Regions from separate parts of the Priestia sp. SIMBA_032 genome, predicted to be linked through region 2. Evidence: riboswitches for the same ligand, from Rfam matches in the RefSeq annotation. Region 2 holds a riboswitch; each other region holds the start of a gene.
What was found. A riboswitch is a leader RNA that binds a small molecule or an ion and turns the genes downstream of it on or off. The one in region 2 is predicted to bind cyclic di-AMP.
Positions count from the first base shown of each region.

Region 1 (3,193 bases), on a different contig from region 2:
ACAAGCGCTACTAAATAAATAAGAAACTCTAATAGAAACCCAGGAACAGTAGCGGCAAAGCTAATGATGATTTCTACAGTACTTTTTAATAGAGAATCTAATGAATTTACGGTTTTTTCAAGCGTGCGCTCGATAGAAGAAATCACTTCTGTAGGAAGAGCGTTCGAATAGTACTTCCACTTAATAATAGTTGGATAAATTGCGGTTTCATAGATTTCTTTTACAAATGAAGGCGCTATTTTTGAAAGAGCAACCACTTGCGTAACGATTGTCCGAACAATAAAAAATCCAATAAGTATGAGCGAAACAACATATAAAATGAAGGTCATAAGCACTGCATAGACTCTCTTCATTTTAAAAGATTGATGCAATTTTTGAACAATACCCTCAAGCGCTAATGCTGTTAATAAAGCAAACACAATCGGTAAACTGTAAGGGATTAACAAACATACGATTACTATCGAGGCGATGACCCATATTCGCTTTTTCCACATACTCTACTATCCCCCAACTAGCTAAGCTATCTCTATATTTATTGATAAAGAAAGGAACCAGTGACTGCTTTTATGTAAGAATAAAATTTGGATATATTTATACCTGATGTTACATATTATAGGGTCAATTTCCATAATAATAAAGGAATTATTATGAAAAAAGCTACTTATTCTAATTTTTTGAATAGAATAAGTAGCTTTTTGATTTATAAATTAGCCGGCTCTCATAACCTCTGTACCTTTTTTAGGGTCAAATTTGCCTTCAGATTTAGACATCACAATTGCTGCTAGTGTGTTTCCTACTAAGTTAACAACTGTACGTGCCATATCCATGATTCTGTCTACTCCCGCAATGAAAGCTAATCCTTCTGCCGGAACGCCGATTGTTCCAAGAGTAGCTAGTAATACAACAAATGATGTTCCTGGCACTGCAGCCATTCCTTTAGATGTAACCATCAATACAAGAATGAGTGTCAGCTGTTGAACGATCGTTAAATCAATACCATACACCTGCGCTAAGAATAACGCTGCAATGGCTTGATAAAGAACAGAACCATCTAGGTTAAATGTATAACCAATTGGTACAACGAACGATACGATAGCTTTTGGACAGCCCATCTTTTCAAGCTTTTCCATAATACGTGGAAGAACTGTCTCAGAACTAGATGTACTGTATGCTAACAACAGTTCATCTTTCATATAGCGGAATAAGTGGAAAATGTTAATTCCTGCCCATTTCGCGATTCCTCCTAATACAACAAGTAGGAAGAAAATTAACGCTAAGTAAACTAAGATAACAAGCTTTCCTAATGAAAGGAGTGACTCTAAGCCGAATTTCGAAACTGTTACACCAATTAAAGCAAATACACCAATTGGTGCCACCTTCATTACTAGGTTTACCACGTGAAACATTGCGTGAGAAACGCCATCGAAGAATTGTACAACTGGCTTTCCTCTTTCCCCAATTGCCGCTACTCCTAGTGCAAATAACACTGTAAAGAAGATAATTGCTAGCATATCTCCTTCAACAATTGACTGGAAAAAGTTTGTTGGAACAATGTGTAAGAACGTTTCAGCCACTGACTTTCCTTCTTGCTGTTTGGATGTTTCAACGTATTGTGAAATATCACTCTTCTGTGCTGAATGAATGTCTACACCTTGCCCAGGATGAAAAATATTAGCAACCAATACACCGATTATAATTGCAAAAGTCGTAATAATTTCAAAATAGAGAATGGTTTTAACGCCAAGCTTTCCGACCTGTTTACCGCTCCCTGCTCCTGCAACTCCAACGACTAAGCTTGAGATAACAATTGGAATAACAATCATCTTAATTAATCTTAAAAATAGGTCTCCTAGCGGCTGTAGGTATGTTACTACACGCGGATCGTTAAACCAAATTACCCCTACAAGAACACCGAGGATTAATCCGGTAAAAATCTGCGTAGCCAAACCAAAACGAATTTTTTTCATAGATGTACCTCCCCAAAGATGTATGACATTTGTATATACTTTTCTGAAAAAACAAAAAAAGGCTATTCTTAAGAAAGAACAGCCTTTTACTTACGCTATTTTGGGCTCTTTCTCTCAATAAAGCAAACGGGGTTAACTGTCGGATTCGGAATTGAGAGTTTCCTACCTTTTGTAAGGATTCACCCCAAGGCAGCTTTACTGCCGATAATGATTCCCCCGCTCTATACGATTAAGCTTATTATTCAGTTTTTATAAAGTTAAAACGATCTATACGTTGTCATACGTTTTTTACAGTCAATAAAACTAAACAGAAGTCTTACTTTTACTTAACTTTATACTGCACAAATATTAATTTACTATTTTTCGACACGTTTTGTCAATACCCATGTTTATAAAACGCTTTCAAAAGACAATAATATATATTTATGCAAAAAAGCTATTGCAATGTTGCAATAGCTTTTTCTTGCTTTTTAAGTCTTTATTAGAATTTTAAATGACTAAAAAACATGCGTATTTATTTTATAAAAATACAAAATATAGAATAGCCGCTAAGACAATTCGATAAATGGCAAACGGAACTAATTTAATGCGATTGATTAATTTTAAGAAAAATCGAATCGATATAAGCGCAAAAATAAAGGCGCTGATAAAACCGGCAATAAAAAACGGTAGTGCATCTGATGTGAAATACTGCCAGTTTTTAACCAATGAAAGTCCACTTGCTCCTGCCATGATTGGCACTGCCATAATAAATGTAAAATCTGCGGCTGCCTTATGGCTCATTCCAAGAAGAACCCCTCCTGAAATCGTTGAGCCTGAACGAGAAAAACCTGGCCAAAGAGCAATACATTGAAACAATCCTATACCCAGTGCTTGTCCATAAGACATTTGGTCCACCGTCTCTACACGCGGACGTTTAGGTCCAAACAAATCTGCTAGAATCATTAATACAGCTCCGAACACTAAGCCAATTAGCACCGTATTTAAAGAAAACAAATGTTCATCAATGTAATCATCAAACAAAAGTCCTAACACTCCCGCGGGTAACAAACCAACAATTACCTGCATTAAATTCAAGCGATTTGTCGGTCCAATTGGAGCAGCTGGTTTTTTTCCTAATCCTAATAAATTAATAAAACGATCTTTAAAAATAACAACTACTGCTAAGATTGACCCTAGCTGAATAACAATTTTAAATGTATTAGCTACTGGAGATGAAAATAATT
Region 1 covers NZ_JAWRXD010000031.1:14,312-17,504, reverse strand. Annotated here, with positions in the region: gene ytvI (sporulation integral membrane protein YtvI) at 1-494, opposite strand, end outside; gene gltT (glutamate/proton symporter GltT) at 708-1,967, opposite strand; cyclic di-AMP (ydaO/yuaA leader) riboswitch at 2,074-2,213, opposite strand; gene SB717_RS30950 (undecaprenyl-diphosphate phosphatase) at 2,487-3,193, opposite strand, start outside.
Region 1: linked by a shared signal. The riboswitch ahead of gltT (glutamate/proton symporter GltT) and the one ahead of SB717_RS09970 (APC family permease) in region 2 are both predicted to bind cyclic di-AMP.

Region 2 (3,193 bases):
ATTCAACAATATTTAATAAGCTATTTAAATAGCACCTACAGTGACTTTACGATTAAAACCACTCGTACCACAGATACTTTTTTATCGTTATCTCAGCGTGCTTCTCAAGCTAATTCGTGGGGGGCAGATGCATTTATGTCTATTCACGTAAATGCCGGTGGAGGAACAGGGTACGAAGATTATGTTTATAGAAGCGCCAGCAATGCCAGTAAAGCGTTTCAATCAATTGTACATGGCCAAGTACAGCCAACGCTGTTGTCGTATAATCATCCGAATCGCGGACGAAAATCAGCCAATTATGCGGTGCTTCGCTTAACAAATATGCCCGCAGTTCTCACTGAAATAGCCTTTATTGATAACAGCACAGATGCAGTACTTCTTCAAAACGAAGCATTTTTAAAAAGCATGGGTGAATCGTATGCAAAAGGAATTGCCGTCTATTTAAATTTACCTCGTCGTGCAGTTCCAACACCAAATCCAAATCCTTCACCTTCTGAACCGGGTCCAAAAACGTATATGATCAAGCAAGGAGATACGCTGTACAGTATTGCACAGAAGTACGGAATAACAGTACAAGCGCTTCAAGAAGCGAATACAGGGCTTTCTGATCCTTTAACCCTACAGGTTGGAAAAACAATTGTTATTCCTTCAGGAACTTCACCAACACCAACACTACCTTCGGAACAATATCCACTTCCAAATGGAATTTTAAAACAAGGTGATTCTGGAGAAGCTGTGAAACAGCTTCAAAGAGCATTAAACGCGGTGAATTTTAAAGCAGGGTCAGTAGACGGAATATATGGAGTACAAACGAAAGATGCAGTCAGACGTTTTCAGCTTGTGTATCTTCCTTATGATGTAGATGGCATTTATGGTCCTCAAGCAAAAAACAAGCTAGCAGCCGTTTTAAAAGCAAAAAGTTAAAGCAAGAAGGTCTTCTGCAAGCAGGCAGAAGGCCTTTTGTTTTCCCCTTAAAAGCGCCTTAAGCACTATTTTCTAGTTTACGTAAAATAATGCTTTACAAACCATTTGTACGGGAGTATATTATCTAAGAACAAAGGATAGTTATGAAAGAAACATGTTATCAATCATACTCTTTAACCGAAAATTATATTGACCTGTTATCGCTTAATTCGTCAGAAGTGGGGGACCCAAATTTGTGCATTGTCACTTGGGGTGAATCCTTTTTTAAAGGTAGGGCTACTCTCATAGCCCGAATCCGACAGCTAACCCCATAAGCGTTTTGGAGAGGAGGTTTAAGCTGTGTAAAAACGCTGAGAACCCTTAGTGTTTTTTTTGTGCGCTTTTTTAACATAAAAAGGTATTTTTTTAGGAATAATATCACTTATTCGTCAACTTGTAACGGAGCTTAGCAACGAACAGTAAATAGTAGCTAAGCAATCATCGGAGGGAAATTACGTGAACTATTCAGTTCTCAAGAGATTATTGATTGGAAAGCCGCTCAAAACAAAAGAGTTAGGCGATCAAAAGCTTAGTAAGCTTAAAGCACTGGCTATTTTATCATCAGATGCCTTATCTTCAGTGGCTTATGGAACAGAACAAATTTTGATTGTACTTGCGACAGTCGGCGTCCTTGCTTATTGGTATTCAATTCCAATTGCGATTGGGGTATTGGTGCTGCTGACGGCTTTAATTCTTTCATATCGTCAAATTATTTATGCGTATCCGCAAGGCGGAGGAGCTTATATTGTTTCGAAAACCAATTTAGGAGAAAATCCTGGGCTTATCGCTGGGGGATCACTGTTAGTAGATTATATTTTAACAGTTGCCGTGAGTGTTTCAGCAGGAACCGATGCTTTAACTTCGGCTTTTCCAACGCTGCATCATTATAATGTAGTAATTGCGTGTTTGCTGGTGATTTTTATTACCGTCTTAAATTTACGAGGTGTAACAGAATCCGCTTCTGTATTAGCTTATCCGGTTTATTTATTTGTTATTGCTCTTATTTTGTTAATAGCGGTGGGCTTCTTCAAAATAGTGACAGGTCAAGTTTCACCTGAGCTTCATACATCTCTCGGTACAGTGGTGCCAGGTATTAGTTTATTTTTATTATTAAAAGCTTTTTCGTCAGGCTGTTCGGCATTGACTGGTGTAGAAGCTATTTCAAATGCAGTGCCTAACTTTAAAGATCCAGGTGCAAAAAATGCTGTTCATACATTAATGCTGATGGGCGGTATTTTAGCCGTTTTATTCTCCGGCATCACGTTTTTAGCTTATTGGCTTGGCATTTCTCCAAAAGCAGATGAAACGGTTGTATCACAAATTGCATCGAGTGTATTTGGACGAAATGGATTTTATTATTTTATTCAAGGCACCACAGCTCTAATCCTAGTGCTAGCGGCGAATACGGGCTTTTCAGCTTTTCCTTTGCTTGCTGTAAACTTATCGTCTGATAAATACATGCCAAGAATGTTTCAAATTCGTGGCGATCGACTAGGCTATTCTAATGGAATTGTGACTCTGGGAATTGCTTCTATTGTCTTACTTGTAGCTTTTAAAGGAGCAACGGAACAATTAATTCCTCTTTATGCAGTTGGAGTGTTCATTCCATTTACGCTTTCTCAAACAGGAATGATTGTCAAATGGCTTAGAGAAAAGCCGGCCGGCTGGCAAGGAAAGCTAATTATTAACTTAATTGGTGCACTCATTACATTAACGGTGTTAATTATTTTGTTTACAACGAAGTTTTCACAAGTGTGGTCCGTTCTCGTTTTCTTACCGGTTATCGTTTATATTTTTCATCGCATTCATACGCATTATGAAGCGGTAGGAGAGCAGCTTCGCATTAAGCAAGGAGAAAAGATTGGAAAGCTTGAAGGAAGTGTGGTCATTGTTCCTGTAGCAGGAATGACAAAAGTAGTAGAAAATTCATTAAATTATGCAAGAACGATTGGCGATACCGTTATTGCAGTGCACGTGGCCTTTGATCGAGAAAGCGAAAAGAGAATGGAGGAGAAGTGGGAGAAGTGGCAGCCTGATATTCGTATTGTTACGTTTCATTCTCAATACCGCAGCTTAGTGCGGCCGCTGTTTCGATTCATTGATATGGCTGAGGAAAAAGCACGGGAAAATAATATGGCTATTACGGTCGTTATTCCGCAATTCATCACGAAAAAAAGTTGGCAAAACATCCTTCACAATCAGTCCAGTCTGCTGTTAAAAGCACATTTGC
Region 2 covers NZ_JAWRXD010000002.1:791,013-794,205, forward strand. Annotated here, with positions in the region: gene SB717_RS09965 (N-acetylmuramoyl-L-alanine amidase) at 1-924, shown strand, start outside; cyclic di-AMP (ydaO/yuaA leader) riboswitch at 1,116-1,256, shown strand; gene SB717_RS09970 (APC family permease) at 1,420-3,193, shown strand, end outside.

Region 3 (3,193 bases), on a different contig from region 2:
TTGATATGCAGTATAAAACGGAAGTAGCCGATTTAATAACAGAAAAAGAAGATGGTCAGCATATCGTGCGCGGTATCGAATTGAAGAATGGTGAAAGAATTACGGCTGATAAAGTGGTTGTTTCACCAGGTCGAGACGGCTCGAAGTGGATGAGCGACTTACTAAAAAAACGCCGTTTAAAAATGATTAACAATCAAGTGGACATCGGAGTTCGAGTCGAAACATCTAACGTTGTTATGGAAGAAATCAACAAGCACTTGTACGAAGGGAAATTCATTTATAATACGTCTGTAGGTACAAGAGTCAGAACGTTCTGCAGCAATCCTTCAGGACATGTGGTAGTAGAGAATCATTCAGGTATTATGTTAGCAAATGGACACGCATACAAAGATCCGAAGCTTGGAAGTCAAAATACGAACTTTGCGCTGCTTGTCTCTCATAAATTTTCGGATCCATTTGATCAGCCGAACGAATATGCGCACGAAGTATCAAGATTAGCTAATATGCTGTCAAACGGGGGCCTGGTTGTTCAAAAGTATGGAGATATTTTAAAGGGCCGTCGTTCAACAGCAACTCGAATTAAAGAGGGCTTTTTAGAACCAACGTTAAAAGAAGCTGTACCGGGTGACTTAGGCTTAGTGCTTCCTTACAATACGATGAAAAGCTTAATTGAAATGACAGAAGCACTGGATCATGTAACGCCTGGGTTAGCATCTGAACATACGCTGTTTTACGGTGTGGAAGCGAAATTTTACTCCGCCCGTCCGAAGTTAAATGATAAGTTTGAAACTGAAATTTCCGGTTTATACGTGGGAGGAGACGGAGCTGGTATTACGCGAGGACTCGCGCAGGCAAGTGCGTGCGGTGTGTGGGTAGCACGTGACATTGTTGAAAAATTAAAGAATCGCAAAGCAAGTTCTGAACCTGTTACTGTATAAAAAAAGAGGCCGTCAGGGCCTCTTTTTTTTATGTGTTAAATAACGAAAGCGACTAAGTAAAAGATAAAGAACTTGTACGGCTCCAACTCCGATAGTTTTATATGATAATTACCCGCTCTTTTTTAAAAAGTATGACGGAATACATCCTTCTATCGTGAGCAGAATTAAATAGAATAAGGCGAATTGACAATGTCCATTTCTTTGCATCAATAAATTCAGTGAAATTTTAGGGAGGGTATATCAAGCAATACAAGGATAAAATCAACAGTTGGAAAGAGTTATTTTTTGTTGAGTAAAATATTTATGAAAGCAGTAAAGTACGCGGGTGTTAGAATAATTATGCAAATTTATGAATGTAATTTAATGAGGAGAAAGTTCACTTTACAAACTATTTTTTGAATTAATTTTTTATCCATTAGATTTTAAGTCTTGTTAAATAACTGTTTGTGGTTTATTGAAATATGATGTAAATATTTTAAAATATAACAATTCTCAACTTTTTATGATAAAATCCTGCATTATTTTTGAATAAAAACTTGACAGAAACATATAAAATGAATTTTAATTAAAGTAAGAATTATTATCATGCAAAAATATTAAAGAAAATTATTTGCTTAATCTCTTTTGTTTTATAAGAGAACGGGGGACCCATATTTGTACGTAGTGTACTTGGGGTGAATCTTGAATAAATCAAGTAGGGTAACTCACGTACCCGAATCCGACAGCTAACTCCGTAAGCATTCAGTGAGGGAATAACAGGTCTATGAAACCATGATATTCTCATGGTTTTTTGTATAGCTAAAAATATTCCTAAACTATTAATCTGAAAATTTTTAATATATTGTATATTTCGAGTGTTATCGCTCTCAATGCATGGTAAAATAAGTATGGTAGTTAGAATCATTCTAATATAATTTATTTATGGGAGGTAAATCTATGAAGCTATCGACAAAGATTATTATCGCGCTAATTGCTGGTGCTGTTGTAGGAGTGTTGATCAATGCTTTTGCTCCAAGTGCTTTTGCTCCGCTGGACAAGTACTTGTTTACACCGCTTGGCCAAATTTTCTTAAGCTTAATTAAAATGCTTGTTGTACCAATTGTGTTTTTCTCTATCACGTTAGGTGTAGCAGGTTTAGGAGATCCTAAAAAACTAGGAAGAATCGGGGCTAAAACAGTTTCCTACTTCCTAGTTACAACAACCGTTGCGATTATTATTGGTTTAATTTTAGCATATGCAATTAAACCGGGTACGTTTGGATCTTTTGATACAAAAAACGCTTCTTTTGAAGCCGAAAAAGCACCGCCGGTTGGAGAGACATTCTTAAATATGATTCCAGTCAACCCAATTCAAGCGATGGCTGAAGGGAATATGCTTCAACTTATCGTTTTCTCTATCTTTATCGGTTTTGGTATTACGATGCTTGGAAGTAAAACAAAAGGGCTTTACAATTTACTTGAGCAAGGCAATGAATTGATGATGTATCTTGTAAATCTAGTGATGAAGTTTGCTCCTTACGGAACATTTGGGCTTCTTGCAACCGCGGTTGGAAGTCAAGGCTGGGAGGCAATTAAAGCGATGGGGCTGTACATGATTGTAGTCGTGCTCGCACTGTTTATCCATTCGATTGTAACATATGGGGGATCAGTCGCTCTTATGGCCAGACGTAATCCTATTGAATTTTTTAAAGGTTTTGCTCCTGCGATGACAGTTGGATTCAGTACATCAAGCAGTAATGCAACGCTTCCGATTTCAATGAATGTGGCTCAAAAAAATCTTCGTGTCCCGGAGTCCATCAGCAGTTTTGTCCAGCCATTAGGTGCTACCATTAACATGGATGGAACGGCAATTATGCAAGGTGTCGCGACTATTTTTATTGCACAAGTATACGGCGTTGACCTGTCGCTGGGTGCTCTTGTGACGGTTGTATTGACAGCGGTGCTTGCTAGTATTGGTACAGCAGGTGTGCCGGGAGTTGGTCTCATTATGCTAGCAATGGTATTGAGTTCGGTTGGCTTGCCTGTAGCAGGTATCGGATTGATTATTGGAATTGATCGCTTGCTTGACATGCTTCGTACATCTGTAAATATTACGGGAGACGCTGCGTGTGCCGTTATTGTGGCTGAGTCAGAAGCAAAACGTATCGATAAATCTGTAACGCAATCAGCTTAATAAGCGTAAAAGCTCTAGCTATATGCTAGGGCTTTTTTTATTGGCAAGAAACTCTTCGTTTCAGCATACAGTTTAATAAGAGT
Region 3 covers NZ_JAWRXD010000005.1:25,331-28,523, forward strand. Annotated here, with positions in the region: gene SB717_RS17170 (NAD(P)/FAD-dependent oxidoreductase) at 1-938, shown strand, start outside; cyclic di-AMP (ydaO/yuaA leader) riboswitch at 1,540-1,694, shown strand; gene SB717_RS17175 (dicarboxylate/amino acid:cation symporter) at 1,875-3,110, shown strand.
Region 3: linked by a shared signal. The riboswitch ahead of SB717_RS17175 (dicarboxylate/amino acid:cation symporter) and the one ahead of SB717_RS09970 (APC family permease) in region 2 are both predicted to bind cyclic di-AMP.

Region 4 (3,193 bases), on a different contig from region 2:
TAATCTTAGGTAGTTCCCTTTTATATAGATTGATTGTTTTCAAAAAACAAGCAGGTAAAAGAGCTCTCTATTAATAGAGAGTTCTTTTACATTTTTAAGTAGACAGAAATGTCGGCACCTGATAAAATGAAGTTGTAAAACTTTCATTATTCGGAAAATTTATACCCTCCAGTTTTGGAGGGTTATTTTTTATGCTGTTGGATGAATAAAAGAGGCTGGGACAAAAGTAGTTTAGTGGAAAGAAGATCCGAACGATGAATCGTTCGGATTTTTTCGTTAGTATGGTGAACATATGTTTCAATCACTTTTCATCTTTTATATGACTCAATAATGTAGAAGACATCTCTACATGGGAAAGGGCGATGTGTGAAATCGTTTTGGCATAGGGTGTGATTTCATTAATAAATTGTTCGAGTACGTGCAGGTGAGGAAGCTGAAGCTTTGTAATGAAGCAGGCTTGCCCGGCGATACGTTCACAGAATAAAGCATAGGGATACTGAGAAATAAATCGTTTAAAACGCTCGTGCTCTCCGTTTTTCATGGTTACTTCAATAAAACACGACACGGGCAACTGCAGCTTTTCATAATCAATATCGATTGTATATCCTTTTATAACACCAAAGCTCTCTAGCTGCCTTACTCGCTCTGCTACTGAAGGAGGAGACAGGTTAATTTGTTTTCCTAGCTCTCGTAAGGAAAGACGGCTGTTTTGCTGCAGCGCCTGCAAAATCGATAAGTCAATTTCATCAATTTTCAATTGAAAACCTTCTTTCTTATTAACATTTCATTTGATTAGTAATAGAAGATAATATGTTTTATATGTTATCTAAAATCTCCATTTTTCTTACTATAATAATTAAAAAGGAGTGAGTGAAAAATGGCAAGAGTTTTGTTAACAAACGAAGAGGGAACAAATTTTGAAAAAGCACTGAATTTAATTCCACATGTAAAAAGGTTGTATGATGAGCTATACGACAAGCTTTGGAACAGCGATATAGTAAAAAGGGAAACAAAGGAAAAAATCAGGCTTTATCTAGCGGGTGTGAATGGCTGTGAGACGTGTTTGAGCATGTCATATGTAGGTGATAAGACGCTTAATCAAAAAGTATTAAGAGAAGAAGAAATTGAAGAAAAAGATCGACTGCTGTTTCGATTCATTGATGTGTACCGGGTGAGTCCAAGGGATTTGACGGATGCTGATATGAATCAATTAAAGAAATTTTACAGTGATACACAGCTGTTAGAGCTTTTGGCTGTTATTAATTTGTTTGATCAATTTCACAAACTCATTGTCAGTTTAGATTTATATGATTTTTGCAGCTTACAGGGCAAGTGATGTCATTCTTAAAAATATCTTGACAGACAAAATCGACAGGAGTAAGATAGCTTTCGTGAAGTGAAACGTATCATGAATCGAATCCATTATTCTAAAAAATAGATCATAGACATTTAAATAAAAATCGCTTAATCCATTACGGAGCGGAGGACCCATTATTTACGCACATATTGTGCTCCGGGGTGAATCCTTAAAAAGGTAGGGTTACTCTTAAAACCCGAACCCGACAGCTAACTTCGCAAGCGTTTTGAGGGGGAAGAGTGTGAAAAAACACAGGAGCCTTCCTGTGTTTTTTTGCGCTTTTTTTAAGAAAAAGATGTAATTTTTTAGAAAAAGTATAAGCTAAGAGAACACACAGCAGTTGAAGAAAGGAATAAATACATTATGAAAAAACAGTTTGCTGTATTGGGATTAGGTCGTTTTGGAGGAAGTTTGGTTGAAGAGTTTGCTAACCTGGATGTGGATGTGCTCGCTATTGACCGCAATCAGGAGGTAGTAAAGAAATATAGCAACTCAGCTACATATGTTGTGCAGGCAAACGCGATTGATGAAGCTAGCTTAAAAGGGCTAGGTATTCGCAATGTCGATCATGCTCTTATTTCGTTTGGGGATGATATCGAAGCAAGCGTTCTTGCAACGATGCTTTTAAAAGATATGGGCGTTAAGCAAGTATGGGTAAAAGCGGTGAATATGTATCATCAAAAGGTGCTGGAGAAAATAGGAGCGGACAAAGTTATCCACCCTGAGCGGGATATTGCTAAGCGGATTGCTCATCACGTGGTGTCAGAAAAAATCATTGATTACATTGAACTGTCAAAGGATTATAGTATTGTCGAAATTGTCGCCTCTAAAAAACTTCATAATAAAACGCTGTTTGATTTAAATATCCGCGCCAAGTACGGCTGCAACATTATCGGCTTTCAGCGAAAAGACGGGGAAATGGTGATTTCGCCTACCGCGCATGAAATAATTGAACAAGGAGATATGCTTATTGTTATCGGACATAATCGCGATTTGAACCGTTTTGAAGAAGAAGGAGTTTAACTTATGAAAAAACAAATCATTAAACTCACCCCTCCGCAGCTGCTTGTCTCCATTTTTGGCGGAGGAATTATTATCGGTGCTCTTCTATTGATGATGCCTTTTTCTACTAATGAGCCAATCCGTTGGGTAGACGCCCTTTTTACGTCTACTTCCGCTATGACAGTGACCGGCTTAGCCGTCGTAGATACAGGTACGCGTTTTACCGTCATTGGTCAAACCATTATTATGCTGTTAATTCAAATAGGCGGTCTTGGCATTATGTCATTTGCCGTGCTGATTTTTATGATGCTAGGTAAAAAAATTGGATTTAAAGAGCGTATGCTCGTTCAGCAAGCATTAAATCAAACGAGCGTCGGCGGAGTTGTCCTGCTAGTTAAAAGGCTGTTCATCTTTTCATTTTTAATTGAGTTTATTGCACTTATTTTTTTAGCGATACGCTGGGTTCCGGAATTCGGATGGTCTAAGGGGCTGTTCTTTAGCTTGTTTCATTCAATTTCGGCTTTTAATAACGCAGGGTTTGGACTACTGTCTGATAACTTAGTTCAGTATGTAGGAGATCCTATTATTAACATAACGATTTCTTTTTTGTTCATCATTGGTGGGTTAGGGTTTACAGTACTTGCTGATATGTGGGTGAAAAAATCGTATAAAAAACTAACGCTACATTCAAAAATTATGATTATCAGCACTTTCGCCATTAACATGATTGCCATGCTTTTTATTTTTTTCTTAGAGTACAGCAATTCGCATACACTCGGAAGTTTATCATTAGGAGACAAAGTATGGGCTTCTTATTTTCAAGCGGTAACAACA
Region 4 covers NZ_JAWRXD010000005.1:151,666-154,858, forward strand. Annotated here, with positions in the region: gene SB717_RS17825 (peptidyl-prolyl cis-trans isomerase) at 1-13, shown strand, start outside; gene SB717_RS17830 (Lrp/AsnC family transcriptional regulator) at 302-757, opposite strand; gene SB717_RS17835 (carboxymuconolactone decarboxylase family protein) at 878-1,336, shown strand; cyclic di-AMP (ydaO/yuaA leader) riboswitch at 1,452-1,596, shown strand; gene SB717_RS17840 (potassium channel family protein) at 1,721-2,380, shown strand; gene SB717_RS17845 (TrkH family potassium uptake protein) at 2,384-3,193, shown strand, end outside.
Region 4: linked by a shared signal. The riboswitch ahead of SB717_RS17840 (potassium channel family protein) and the one ahead of SB717_RS09970 (APC family permease) in region 2 are both predicted to bind cyclic di-AMP.